DNA from 3 places in the Paenibacillus sp. WC2504 genome. Region 1 is predicted to be linked to each of the others. Evidence: riboswitches for the same ligand, from Rfam matches in the RefSeq annotation. Region 1 holds a riboswitch; each other region holds the start of a gene.
The links. Region 1 has a riboswitch for cyclic di-AMP ahead of ACUN27_RS33885 (C40 family peptidase). Riboswitches for the same ligand answer to the same signal wherever they lie in the genome.

Region 1 (4,420 bases):
ATGGCTGCTCGACTCTTGTTCCACTTCCAAATACCCCTCCGCATGCACATAATCTCCCGTAATAAACGTGGAGGCATCTAACGAACTGGAGTGTGTAAGGAACAGGAGCGCGGCTTTATCGTTGCCTACGACGAAACCTGTTTGTTCTTTAATTTGAAATTTATCTAAAATGGTGCCATGATGCGACCTTGCGATATGGTGAAACTTCCAGGAATCGTTTTCTTTAATGAGAAAATACAAGACGCGATTCTTGTGATTGTTGCTAAATTCCCTCGTAACACCAATCATACATATTTTTTCGCCTAGACTAAGATACTCATCGACTACATAAGATTTCAAGCGCAATCGCAGCACATTCTTGTGTTGAATATAGGCTTCCATTTCTTCAACTGTTCGCTGGTCTCTCGGATCCTGCTTCGTTGCATAAAATACTTCTTTGATAAACGTATCCGTTTGCAGGCTTCTGGCCCCTTTGAAATGATTGTATGTACGGAAAAACTGCTGAATAACTTCCCTGACCTCATCTGGCATTGCAGGTCCCTTATCCACGGTATACATGCTATCTGCTACACTCGAATGTCTCTTTTTATGAAACCAACTCTTCCAGACACTTAATTGCATGCGCTCGTGTTCACCTGCTCTTTCTTTCTTCCAAACATTTCTTCATTATAGGCTAAAAACCATAAAATTTCGATAAAAATCGCATGATTGTGCGAACGAAAAAAAACACCTGCCTTCTATGCCTTTCATTCGAAAGAACATAGAAACAAGTGTTCGATAGTCCTATCCTTACAGAACTCTTCTCGCTCCGACATACCTTGCGCTCCAATAAGCGCTCGAAAGGCTATCCACAGCCACGCCTCTGGATGTAGTCGCTGAAATGAATTGATCGTTGCCAAGATAAATGCCTACGTGATTCACTGTTTTTGAAGCAAAAAATACCAAATCTCCGGCTTTCAAATCCGTCACTTTCGTACCTGCTTCACTGTGCATCTCCGCTGACGTACGGGGCAAATCGATCCCCTTCGCTTGAAACAAGAATCGCACAAAACCGGAGCAATCAAATCCTCTCGGCGTCGTCCCACCCCATACATAAGGCACGCCCATATAGGAGTTTGCCGTCTGAATAATTTGCTCACTCACTGACGGAACAACGGGAGCGGCCGCGGCTACAACCTTAGGTGCTGGTGGTGGTGGCGGCGCAATCCAGGCTGGCTTGTGTGATTTTCCATCCACATCCACAATCGCAATCTGATTGGCTTCATTCCATTCAATTGGCGAACCGAAGGTTTCCGTGATGAAACGCAGTGGAACATATGTATTCCCTTGGTACACGGTTGGACTGCTTTCCAAACTGATCTTCTTACTGTTCACAAGCGCTTGTTGCTGCTCTGTAATAAGTAAGATGGACTGCTGTTTGTTAACCAGTGTGACCTCGATTTGGTCCTCTTGCTTCTCCCAGCTCACCTGATAGCCCAGCTTCTCAGATAGCACTCGGAGTGGAACTTGCATGATGCCCTTGTTATCAATATAAGGCTGAACTTCCGGAAACTTCAGCAGCTCATCATTGACTTGCACCTTGACAGGGCTGTCCGTAGGCGTGGATGCAGCCTGAGCGGAGTGTGCTGTAAACATCGGTACTGCGGCGCATAATAGTGCGCATGAACAAATAAGACGTGAAGAAAAAGATTTCAAAACCTTGCCTCCTTGACGCCTCCGAGGTTAGTTGACGGGTTCGGGAAGAGGTTTTCCCTAGTACGCTCAGCTAGCAGCGCTCATTCACCCCAAATAAAGAAGTCCCCCGTACCAGAGCTTGCGATGCTCCAAGATTCGGCATTTTTTGTCTATGTTAGACTAGCATAGTTTAATTGGTAGGTACAAGCTTTGCGAAACGGTAAGTTTTACCAATAGATTTTGTCGCATATTGCGTACGGAATACACGGGATAATAGACAAAAAAAACCACCCAATAGGGTGGTTTTGCTTGCGATTAGGAGTAGCCAATTACGGATAGCACACGATCACTGACTGTGTTCAAAGTTGCTACCTCTGAATCGGATAATGACAATGAGGCCGCTTTGATATTATTTTCAAGATGATGCTCATCCTGTGTCCCTATAATAGCCGAAGTAAGTGCTTCCTGGTGCAGCAGCCAAGCAATTGCGATCTGTGTTACGTTAGCGTCCTTGGCATCCGCCATTTCTTTCATGACAGCTAAAAGCTCTTTCTCCGCCTCCAGATGCTCCGGTAGGAACAGCCTTCTCTCCTTGCGGAAGTCTCCCTCTTTCAGCGTCCTGCCATGAAGATGGAACGCGCCTGTCAGTATCCCCTTGGCGATCGAGCTGTAGCTCATTACACCAACGTTATGTTTCTGGCAGAATGGCAAAATCTCTGGCTCGATAGCTCTGTGCAGCAAACTGTATTCCGGCTGAATCACATCGATTTGCGCATAGTTTACCGCTTCTTTCAGCTGCTCCAAAGAGAAATTCGAAACGCCGATAGCCCGAATCAAGCCTTCTTCTTTCAGCTTCACAAATTCACCAAGCGTATGCTGCACCGGGATCTCAAAACTTGGCCAGTGAATGTAATAAACATCTATGTAATCAGTCTTCAAACGTTTCAAACTGTTTTCTGCCGATCTCCTTACGTCTTGAGGAGCTAGATTGCTTCGACTCACCTTCGTCGTAATGATGCATTGCTTACGTATATCCGCCAAAGCAGCGCCGACGATCTCTTCCGAGTGTCCATTGCCGTAGCCTTCAGCTGTATCAAACGTTGTGATGCCCAGCTCGAACGCTTTACGGATGAGCTCGATATTATTTTGGTCGTTCGTGAACTCCCAGGGGCCGCCTCCAAGCTCCCAACAGCCAAAAGTTATGTTTGAGATGTCAAAACCTGCATGTCCAAGCTTTTTCGCTTTCATAGTCGCCGACCTCATTTCATTGATATAGTCTCACGATAATGCACACGTTAACAAAATAAGTATACCGCTTTCATCTACTTTTGCCAAGAAACGTGCGGGCTCGGGCATTTCGTTAGGATGGTCCCCATAGCTGTATCGTGTCTCTGCGCGTCCTACTCGGGATTACTCAAGCTGTCTTCAAGGACGGTCGAACCCCTAGTGGGTTCTCTTCCCTTACCCGCACAAAACAAAAAGATCACCCCAAGGTGATCTCTTGTTTGAAGCGGGTGATGGGAATCGAACCCACGCTACCAGCTTGGAAGGCTGAAGTTCTACCATTGAACTACACCCGCGTAAATATCGGGATGACACGATTTGAACATGCGACCCCCTGCTCCCAAAGCAGGTGCTCTACCAAGCTGAGCTACATCCCGAAACGCTTATAACTTAATTAAAATGGCGCGCCCTGAGAGATTCGAACTCCCGACCTTTTGATTCGTAGTCAAATACTCTATCCAGCTGAGCTAAGGGCGCTTAAAATATGGAGCGGAAGACGGGGATCGAACCCGCGACCCTCGCCTTGGCAAGGCGATGCTCTACCGCTGAGCCACTTCCGCACGGTATGTGTTGCTTGTCACTTGATTTCTTTCTCAGAGGCGACAAGGAATAATATATCAGGATTTCAGAACAAATGCAAATGTTTTTTGTTACCAATCGCTTATTTTATAAAAATACCACCAAAAGGCAGAACTTCCCTTGCAATTCGCCGCAATAAGCTATCATTTTTCATATGCTCATCCAACTTACGATCCGGCTTGCATGGCTGCAGCAGCACATGCCCTTGCCCTGTCATCTCCCAATGATAATTCATATGCTGGCTCGCTAATGTATTGCCATATACACAAAGACGCAGTACTGCATTCCGAGGATACGCAATTAGACAATGAATATCCACATATAAAGGCTGCTTCGGATCCAAAGCCATCTGATACAACGGACCAGCGGTCAAAAGTCCCAGCTTTCCCGGCCCCTTAAACTGCATTTTCACGAGATCTTGCGTGATCAGCGTATTTTTAACATTTTGTAAGTGAGAAGTAAAGCTGACACCGCTGGTATAAAACAGAACATGCCGAAACTCGTACAAAAGATCATCCTCATCGCCAATAGGCACCACAGACATACTGTAGCCTTCTGGCAAGCCTAGCATGAGCTGAGCAGGACCATACACGCGCGACTGAATCAGACGTTTTTTGCGGTACATGCTGGGCAGCTTCATCAAAGAATCCTCTCTTTGCTCAGACTTCCCTTGAAAAGCTACGATTTGGCTCGGATGCAGCACATGGATCGATTCGTCCTTCTCGATGCGCAGTGTGGCCATTTTTGCGTGTGAGCTTGCATGTTCGAAAGTAACTTCCACGCCTCTCAGGCCTCCTATCTCATTTGACGCTTCTGCCTCCGCCAGACCACATAACGAAACACCCGCCCGAGTACAAAATACAATACTACAAGCACAACCACC
Region 2 (4,420 bases), 6.7 Mb from region 1:
CTCTAGTCCAGCGAAAAAACCTGCTCTATTAGACACGATCAAGAATTGGCACGAGGTCGCAAGCGGCTTTCCGCCGTCTGACGCCTATATGGATCAAGTGGATTGGCAGCAGTTGCAGCAGGAATATCGGGACACTATTGATTTCCGTAAAATGCTGCAGCTTGTCCCCGGCATTGGAGCTGTCGTAGGCGCATGGGCGAATTTTGGCCTGCTGGAAGAGTTGGGCGTGGCGGGCATGAACAGCTTTCGCTTGCGTCGGTTAGAGGATAAAACCAGGTTGGAGGCTGAGGGTGAGCAGTGAACGGGTGGATTCCCGTTGGAGAAAATCCAATGAAAGTGCGAATTTCCTTGCTAAAATGCTGGTTTGGTTGGATGAAATCCAATAGGTAGGGGGAAATTGGCATCCTGTGGGCTGTTGCGGCGTGCTTCGTTGGATTTCATCCAACGGAACGCGGAAATCCGGCCTCAAAAAGGAGTTCTCATTGGAATTTATCCAATGAGAAGAGGCGAGGCATCGCCAGCCCGCGGTCCAACTCCTTAGCCCCTCCACGCGCTCGCCACGCCGTTCAATGTCTTGGTCCGCCACGTGCCCGCCACGCGCTCTCGCCCTACGTCCCGCATCCCCTCGCCCCGCGCACTTATGCCGCTGCACCCGCCCCCCATACCACACAGCCTTTTTTGACCAAGCTAGGCAATGTTCCAGTGATTTTTAGGAAAGAGGCACATATACTAATGATGAGCCAAACCATGTGTACGCCCTGAACGAGTATGTGATTTTTTTCACATGACAACCCTGGATGGTTTGGTCGATCTTTTTCACCAACGATGGTAGAGAAAAAAGATGATGTAATCGGAGGAGAGGATTCAGATGAGTAGACCGAAGGTGGTTATTCTGGGAGCTGGGTACGGTGGGCTTGTAACGGCAATAAGGCTGCAGAAGCTGATCAAAGCAGATGAAGTGGCGGTCACGCTGGTGAACAAACACGACTATCACTACATGACGACACATCTGCATATGCCGGCAGCCGGCACTGATCATCATGAGAATGCGCGTGTAGCAATTAAGGATCTGATCGATGAGCGGAAAATTCATTTTATCAAAGCAACGGTTCAGCAGATCGTACCTGAGGAAAAAAAGGTGGTTCTGACGGACGAAGTCCTCACCTACGACTACTTGGTCGTGGGGCTTGGGAGTGAGACGGAAACCTTCGGCATTCCGGGATTGCGCGAGTATGCGATGACAATTAACAGCATTAACAGTGTTCGCTTCATTCGTCAGCATACACAGTATATGTTCGCTAAATATAAATTGGATTCCAAGCATAAGGAATATTTGACAATCGTTGTTGGAGGCGCTGGTTTTACAGGCACGGAGTTTGTTGGGGAGCTGGCTGACCGAATTCCTGATCTTTGCCACATGTTTGACGTCGATCCTTCCCTTGTTCAGATCATCAATATCGAAGCATCGCCTACTGCTTTGCCGCCAGGATTGCCGAATGACCTCGTGGAATACGGCATGGACGTGATGCGCCGCAAAGGGGTTCAATATAAATTATCTACCGCCATCAAGGCATGCGAGCCCGGCGGCGTGCTGTTGGGAGACGGCCAATTCATACCTGCCGGCACGGTCATTTGGTCGGGAGGTGTTCGTGGGAATTCCTTGCTGCAAGATGCGGGCTTCCACGTCCAACGCGGCAGGGTCAAAGTGGATGACTACTTGCGTTCCTTGCAGTTTCCCGATGTTTTTATTACGGGTGATTGCTCGATTGTCATGAGCCCGGAAGGCACGCCATACCCCGCCAATGCCCAAATCGCCGTCCAACAAGGTTGTAATACGGCAAAAAATTTATACTATTCACTGAGTGGAAAGCCATTACGACCTTTTGCCTACGATTACAAAGGCACGGTCGCCTCGCTTGGTCGCGGAGAAGCAATTGGTATCCTGAAGGTCAAAAAAGTGAAAGGCAGGCTGGCCGCATTCCTCAAAAAAATAATCGATGCCCGCTATTTATTTCTCATTGGCGGTATCCCACTCATCTTCAAAAAGATGATTTTTAAGCAAAAACAAGCCACAAGGAAGCGTCATGTGAGAAATTAATTTTGCTGAAATACCCGAAAATCTAATGAATCAGACAATAAGCTAGTAAAACAGAGATACTGAAAGGATTACATCATTGTAAGCGGATTATCAAATGAATGCGGGGAGGGAATAATCTTTTTTAAGATTATTCTCTCCTTTACTATGAGCCAATAAGAGAGTAGTATCAACTCGTACGTTAACAGTTGAATATTTCGCTTAATTTTCTAATTAGAAAAGCGGGGGAACCATAGGTTTCAACGGGGTGAGTAAGGTGTGTCTTGTCGCATGCGGCAGCTACCTTTAGGGCAGATTTCTCGCAGCCCGAACCCGTCAGCTAACCTCGTAAGCGGTCGTGAGAAAGGAGAACATGTGGCTAAGCACAAGGTCTATCCTTGTGTTTTTTTGCGCCTAAAAAAGGGAAATCAAGCTGAAAACTAGGTTATTTGGAGGAATTTCACAGCATGACAAGTGACTCATTGAAAAAGATTGTATTCGGCAAACCGCTGAAATCAGCGGAGCTGGAATCTGAGAAAATGCAGGTATGGAAGGCTCTGCCCATCCTGTCTTCAGATGCCCTGTCTTCGGTAGCCTATGGCACGGAGCAAATTTTGCTAGAGCTTGCAACTGTTGGGGTTGCTGCTTTTGCTTTCTCATTGCCGATTGCAATCTCGATTATTGCTTTAATCATGCTTCTTGTTTTAAGTTATCGCCAAGTGATTGAGGCCTATCCAATGGGCGGCGGAGCTTACATGGTGGCCAAGGAAAATTTGGGCATGATGTCGGGAAGGCTCACCGGAGTTTCACTGCTGATTGATTACACGTTAACCGTTGCGGTTTCGATTTCAGCAGGCGTGCAGGCGATAACGTCGGCATTCCCGGTTACAGTGCCTTATATTGTCCCCATAGCCTTAGTGCTTGTCTGGTTGATGGTTTGGCTGAATTTGCGGGGCACTTCTGAATCCGGAACGGTGTTCGCGATTCCAACGTACTTTTTTATCCTGTGTATTTTACTGCTGATCGGCAAAGGGATCTTCGATATGCTGACAGGATCCATGAATATGCATGAATTCCAAGTTGTTCCCAGCTCGATGACGAGCTCATTGACTTTGTTTGTTATTCTAAAAGCCTTTTCATCCGGCTGCTCGGCCGTGACAGGGATTGAGGCGATATCCGATGCGGTGCCGCATTTCCGTACGCCATCTGTCAAGAATGCCAAGAGAACCCTGGCTTCGCTTGGTACACTATTGGCGATTGTCTTCGGGGGCGTCACCTTGCTGAGCTTGGGTTATGGAATTGCACCTGACCCGCATGGACATACTTCGGTCTTGTCGATGGTTACGGAGCAAGCGTTTGGCCGTGGCGTCATGTATTATGCCACACAGATTGGCACCATGCTGATTCTAGTATTGGCTGCGAATACGAGCTTCAACGGATTTCCTATTTTGGCATCCATTATGGCTCAGGATAAAAACTTTCCGCGCATGTTCTCGTATCGGGGAGATCGGTTGTCGTTTCACTACGGGATCGTAACGTTAGGTGTTTTGGCAAGTATCTTGCTCGTCATTTTCAAAGGAAAAACCGATGCACTTATTCCACTTTATGCGATTGGCGTCTTTTTATCTTTTACCCTTGCCCAAAGCGGTTTGGTCCGCAAATGGTTCAGAGAACGTCCGGCTGGCTGGATCGGCAAGTTCGTTATTAATGGGTTAGGGGGAATCGTTTCCCTTGCCGTTCTTATTATTTTCTGTATCACCAAATTTAGTGAAGGCGCTTGGATTGTTATTATTGTGACGCCGCTATTGCTTTGGGGAATAACCAAAATCAGCAATCACTATGATGATGTAGCCAAACAACTGCGCATTGATATCACACAAGAACGCGTATGCGTGAAGGAACCTGTAATCATTGTACCTGTTGCGGGCATTCACCGCGTTGTAGCGCAGTCTTTGAACTATGCCAAATCTTTATCTCCCAATGTCATTGCTTTCTACGTCTCGTTTTCGGATGAGGATGAAGAAGCGATGCAGGAGAAGTGGGATAAGTGGGATCCGGGCGTTCGGCTTGTCGTGTTCAAATCCCGTTATCGGACCATTTTGAAGCCGCTGGCTGAGTTTATTGAAAGAGTCGATACCCATGTTTCGGAAAAGCAATCGATCATGGTGATCCTGCCCCAGTTCATGCCGAAAAAATGGTGGCACCGCCTGCTCCACAACCAGTCTGCCGCACGTATTCGCTCGAAGCTGCAAGCCGATAAAGATATCGTCGTTGCGACGGTGCCCTATCATTTGCATGAGTAGAGGTGTACAATAAAGGGGTAAACCGGATGTAGAAATGGAACAG
Region 3 (4,420 bases), 660 kb from region 1:
GCTTCGGCGGGCTATTCGTGTTCCCAATTGCGGAACATCCACGAACCAGTTGAAAAAGGCATATAATCGCGCTTGCTGCTGCCTTTCCTTCGCAATGAGATAATCCCACCCGATGTAGTATTTGGATACGTAATGCGTAGCAGTTAACCAAGCCAGTGTAAGTACAAGAGCAGCTCCGCTTGCCCAGAGGACGCTTGTCAGAAATTGCAGAGAAATCAGGACAACTGTTGCCAGCCAGCGGAAGCTAACGGAAATCCTTCTTGCGCGCTCATTAGTAAATCGGCTTTCTTGCCAGCTGGCCAATAAATGGCCTACCTTCATTAATAGAAGCAAAGCAAGCATCCATAAGAAATGCTGCTCATCGCGGCCTAGGCAGTGATGATACAAGGGCCATAGGACAACCCATGCCAGAAATGTCCAGAATGCTTGCAGCACTAGGCTGTACATGAATCCGCCGCGGAAGTAAGGACCCATCTGATGTTCAACGCGCAGTAGAAACATACGGTCTGCGCTTCTAGCTAGCGTGCGAATGGGGCTTGAGGCTAACAATGGTACCAGCAGCAAAAGGACGATCCACAGATAGGGATAATCTGTCGGAAGGCGCTGTAGTATTTTTGCATAATAATAGGAAGAAAGGATGACAAGAAATAGCAGGAAGCCGAAAAAATTGCTGCGCGCTGCATACTGCAGGTAACCCATGGATTCCTTCATATAATGCTCAAATCTCTTCTGCCATAGGGCACGGGTATCCATGTCCATCGCCTTCATACTAATTCTCCTTTTACAAGTTTATAAAAGATGTCGTCCAATGACGCTTGCTGGAGCCCTGTCTGCTGACGCAATTCGACTAAATCGCCTTGAGCGACCATATGTCCTTTGTGAAGGACGACATAGTTATCGCAATATTTTTCAATCGTAGACAAAATATGCGAGGATATGAGAAATGACGCGCCGCGTCGCTTCATTTTGACCATCAACTCCAGTAATGAGCGGATAGCCAGCGGATCGAGCCCGAGAAAAGGCTCATCAATGATGTAGAGGGAAGGTTCGATCAGGAACGCATTCATGATCATGACCTTTTGCTTCATCCCTTTGGATAAATGGCTTGCGAAAGAGTTAAGCTTGTCCTGCATGTGAAACTGCTCGAGCAGCGCTTGAGAGCGGGAGAGATAGTCATCTTTCGTTAAGCCGTAAGCCATGGCGGTTAACTCCAGATGCTCGCGAATCGTAAGCTCTTCATATAGCTCTGGACTTTCGGGCACATAAGCGTAAGTGGCATGGTAAGGCAGCGGATCTTCGGCTAACGTCAAACCGTTAATTTTAATTGAACCCCTTTGCGGTTGAAGCAATCCAAGGATGTTCTTGATGGTCGTACTTTTTCCTGCGCCATTCAGTCCGATTAATCCCATCATTTCACCCTGACGGATGGAAAATGTGAGGTCGTGAAGAACAGGTTTATTTGGTAAATATCCCCCGAATAAAGCGTCAACTTGTAATATGGGACCCATCTCAGTGCCTCCCTAAATATCTAATTATTGGAATTTATACATAGGTTTCATACCTGATAATTATAAACAAATTTAGATTCGAAGCCTAGTTTAAGAGTGAAAACACGAAGAAACTTAGTATTCGTACGTTATAATGAGTTAAATGTAGATAAAAGGTGGTTTTATCTTGAAAATAAGCTATTTTTAATCGATTTAGCCCTTTTTAGTAGGTGTTAATCCCTTTACAGGCAGAGATTAACAGCGTAATATACTTTTCATAATAACTTAATAACCAATTTGCCATTTTTCCATTCGCTGAGTTCCAATTATGGGAACGGGGGAACCACTGTTAGCTTATAAAGCGGTATCGCTGACGAAGTAAACAGAGTGAGTAACAGGGGTGAATCTTGGACGTTGAACGTAAGTTTACGTCTGAGTAGGGCGACTCTCACGTCCGAATCCGTCAGCTAACCTCGTAAGCGTAAGAGAGGTAACGATTGTCGTGCGTGCTATTTGTGTATTTTTACTATGCAAACTAAGCCAGCGAGAAGAGTCCTCTTCTTGCTGGCTTTTTGTCCCCATAAGGACCTTTAACTGTTTCGGACGACTATTCGTAACCCGGAATTCATAGGATGATGAATAGCAAAGCGGGGTGGGACGACCAGAACGCAGCTGTTTCCAAACAACTGCCGATGGACGACACGTTAAGTTAAATTAAAAACCTTAGTCGCGTCAAATTTAATCATGCTGTAACCTGGCGGCGAGGCTTTGAAGGAGGACCGAAGAAGTGGGCAGTATCTCTTTTAGCGAGACCCATGTAAAACGATCATCCAGCATGTCCTTCGCATTGCGATGGAAGCATGAAAACTTGCGTTTGATTTTAAGCCTGGCTATAATCTCAATCGCAATGACTTTCATGTTTTTGGTGTTGTTGTACGGTACGGCTACCAAGAGCGTATCCGTGGTTGTGAATGGACAAGAAACCGTTGTGCACACGAAGCAATGGGTCCTGCAACGCCTACTGGATGAACAAGCCATAACGATTGGTGAACACGATGAAATATCTGCAGACCCTACGGCTACAATCAAGGGCGGGGACAAATTCGTCATCGAACACGCTTCTCCAATTCAATTGACTGCTGATGGAAAGACCACCACTGTTTACACAACTGCAAGAACGGTTGAAAGTGCATTGCAACGTTTACATATTGCACTTGGGGAGCACGATAAGCTGACTCCCGAACCGACAGCCTCTTTAAGCTCAGGCGATGAAATCAAAATCGTCCGTGTGAAAAAAGAGACGGAAGAAGTAACAGAACCGATTGCATTCGACACGGAAAAGAAAAATGATGCATCGTTGCTTAAGGGTAAAGAGCAGGTCGTTCAAGAAGGTAAAGAGGGCGTACTTCTGAAAAAGAAAGAAAAGACTTACGAAGATGGCGTATTAGTTGCAGAAGCTGTTGTAGGTCAAGAAGTACAGGAACAAAGCGTTAAAAAAGTTGTGTCCGTTGGCACGAAAAATCCCGTTGTCGTTCTGTCGGCATCATCCCCTAGCGTGGATGAGGTCTCTAAGAATGGTGTAACATTTGGGTATAAACAAATCCTCAAGAACGTGAAACTCACGGCTTATTCAGCGGGAGCCGATTCGACAGGGAAAGCCGAAGGAACTCCTGGGTATGGGAAGACGTATACAGGAACGACAGTTACTGAGGGCAGAACGATTGCGGTAGATCCGAAAGTTATCCCACTGGGATGGTGGGTTTACATTGAGGGCGTTGGCTTCCGTCGTGCTGAAGATATTGGCAGTGGTGTGAAAGGCCAAATGATCGATGTGTACTTTGAAGATCATGGCTACGCCAATAAATTCGGAACGAAACAAGGGTATACGGTCTATGTCGTAGGACCGAAAAAGCCGTCTGAAAATTAACGTGTAAACGTCTGTTTCAGCGGGAACAATGTCAATATACGTTGCCAGGCAAGCAGCCTGGGCGAAAGAAGAGGGAATCCCTCTTCTTTTTCTGCGTACTGGGAAGGGAACCGATTATGATTAAAGAAGTCATCGTCGTTGAAGGCAAGGACGACACGGCCGCTATTCGCCGAGCCGTCGAGGCGGATACGATAGAGACAGGCGGCTCAGCCATCGGGCAAGCCGTATTGAAGCGAATAGCCCTCGCGCAGCAGCGCAGAGGCGTCATTATCTTTACGGATCCGGATCACGCAGGTGAGCGGATACGGAAGATTGTGGCAGCCAAGGTGCCTGGCTGCAAGCATGCCTTTATCACGCAGGCGCAGGCCGAATATAAGGGCGACATCGGCGTCGAGAACGCAGCGCCGGAGATTGTCCGGGAGGCGCTCCAGAACCTGCGGACAGAGTACGACGGGGCTGTCTCGCAGCTTACCATGGAGGATCTCATAGCCGCAGGGCTGATCGTTCATCCGGAGGCGGCTTCCAGGAGGCTCGTTGTTGGCAATGCCCTGGGTATCGGTTACTGCAATGGCAAACAATTTTATAAGCGATGTGCGATGTTCCAGATCTCACGTGAGGAATTTGAGGCAGCCTTGGAGCATCTGGAGCCGAAGATATAGTAAAGTAAGGAATAACAGTGGAATTCGGAATTCAGAACCTATAGATAAATGAGGGCTACATAATGACTATACCCGGCAGTGAAGTGATTGTAACAGCGGAAGATGTCGCAACACCCAGTAAGACGAAACAAATTATAAAAAAGCACAATCTCGTGCTCAAAAAGAGTCTGGGTCAGAACTTCCTGATCGACCAGAATATCTTGGGCAAGATCGTTTCGGCTGCGGAGCTTGGGCCTAACAAAGGCGCGCTGGAAGTCGGCCCTGGCATTGGGGCGCTCACCCAGCAGCTGGCCAAGCTCGCAGGGCGCGTCTTGGCCGTGGAGATCGATCAGCGTCTCCTGCCTATC

Region 2: linked by a shared signal. The riboswitch ahead of ACUN27_RS03295 (APC family permease) and the one ahead of ACUN27_RS33885 (C40 family peptidase) in region 1 are both predicted to bind cyclic di-AMP.
Region 3: linked by a shared signal. The riboswitch ahead of ACUN27_RS37035 (ubiquitin-like domain-containing protein) and the one ahead of ACUN27_RS33885 (C40 family peptidase) in region 1 are both predicted to bind cyclic di-AMP.

Annotation. Positions count from the first base shown of each region.
Region 1 is NZ_JBQZFH010000001.1:7,433,578-7,437,997, forward strand. It holds gene ACUN27_RS33880 (hypothetical protein) at 1-621, opposite strand, end outside; gene ACUN27_RS33885 (C40 family peptidase) at 790-1,695, opposite strand; cyclic di-AMP (ydaO/yuaA leader) riboswitch at 1,697-1,846, opposite strand; gene ACUN27_RS33890 (aldo/keto reductase) at 1,990-2,922, opposite strand; tRNA gene ACUN27_RS33895 (tRNA-Gly) at 3,184-3,254, opposite strand; tRNA gene ACUN27_RS33900 (tRNA-Pro) at 3,262-3,335, opposite strand; tRNA gene ACUN27_RS33905 (tRNA-Arg) at 3,359-3,435, opposite strand; tRNA gene ACUN27_RS33910 (tRNA-Gly) at 3,444-3,518, opposite strand; gene ACUN27_RS33915 (AIM24 family protein) at 3,620-4,318, opposite strand; gene ACUN27_RS33920 (hypothetical protein) at 4,333-4,420, opposite strand, start outside.
Region 2 is NZ_JBQZFH010000001.1:703,351-707,770, forward strand. It holds gene ACUN27_RS03285 (EcsC family protein) at 1-301, shown strand, start outside; gene ACUN27_RS03290 (NAD(P)/FAD-dependent oxidoreductase) at 869-2,098, shown strand; cyclic di-AMP (ydaO/yuaA leader) riboswitch at 2,284-2,444, shown strand; gene ACUN27_RS03295 (APC family permease) at 2,542-4,377, shown strand.
Region 3 is NZ_JBQZFH010000001.1:8,089,423-8,093,842, reverse strand. It holds gene ACUN27_RS37045 (ABC transporter permease) at 1-768, opposite strand, end outside; gene ACUN27_RS37040 (ABC transporter ATP-binding protein) at 765-1,508, opposite strand; cyclic di-AMP (ydaO/yuaA leader) riboswitch at 1,791-1,984, shown strand; gene ACUN27_RS37035 (ubiquitin-like domain-containing protein) at 2,323-3,414, shown strand; gene rnmV (ribonuclease M5) at 3,531-4,073, shown strand; gene rsmA (16S rRNA (adenine(1518)-N(6)/adenine(1519)-N(6))-dimethyltransferase RsmA) at 4,136-4,420, shown strand, end outside.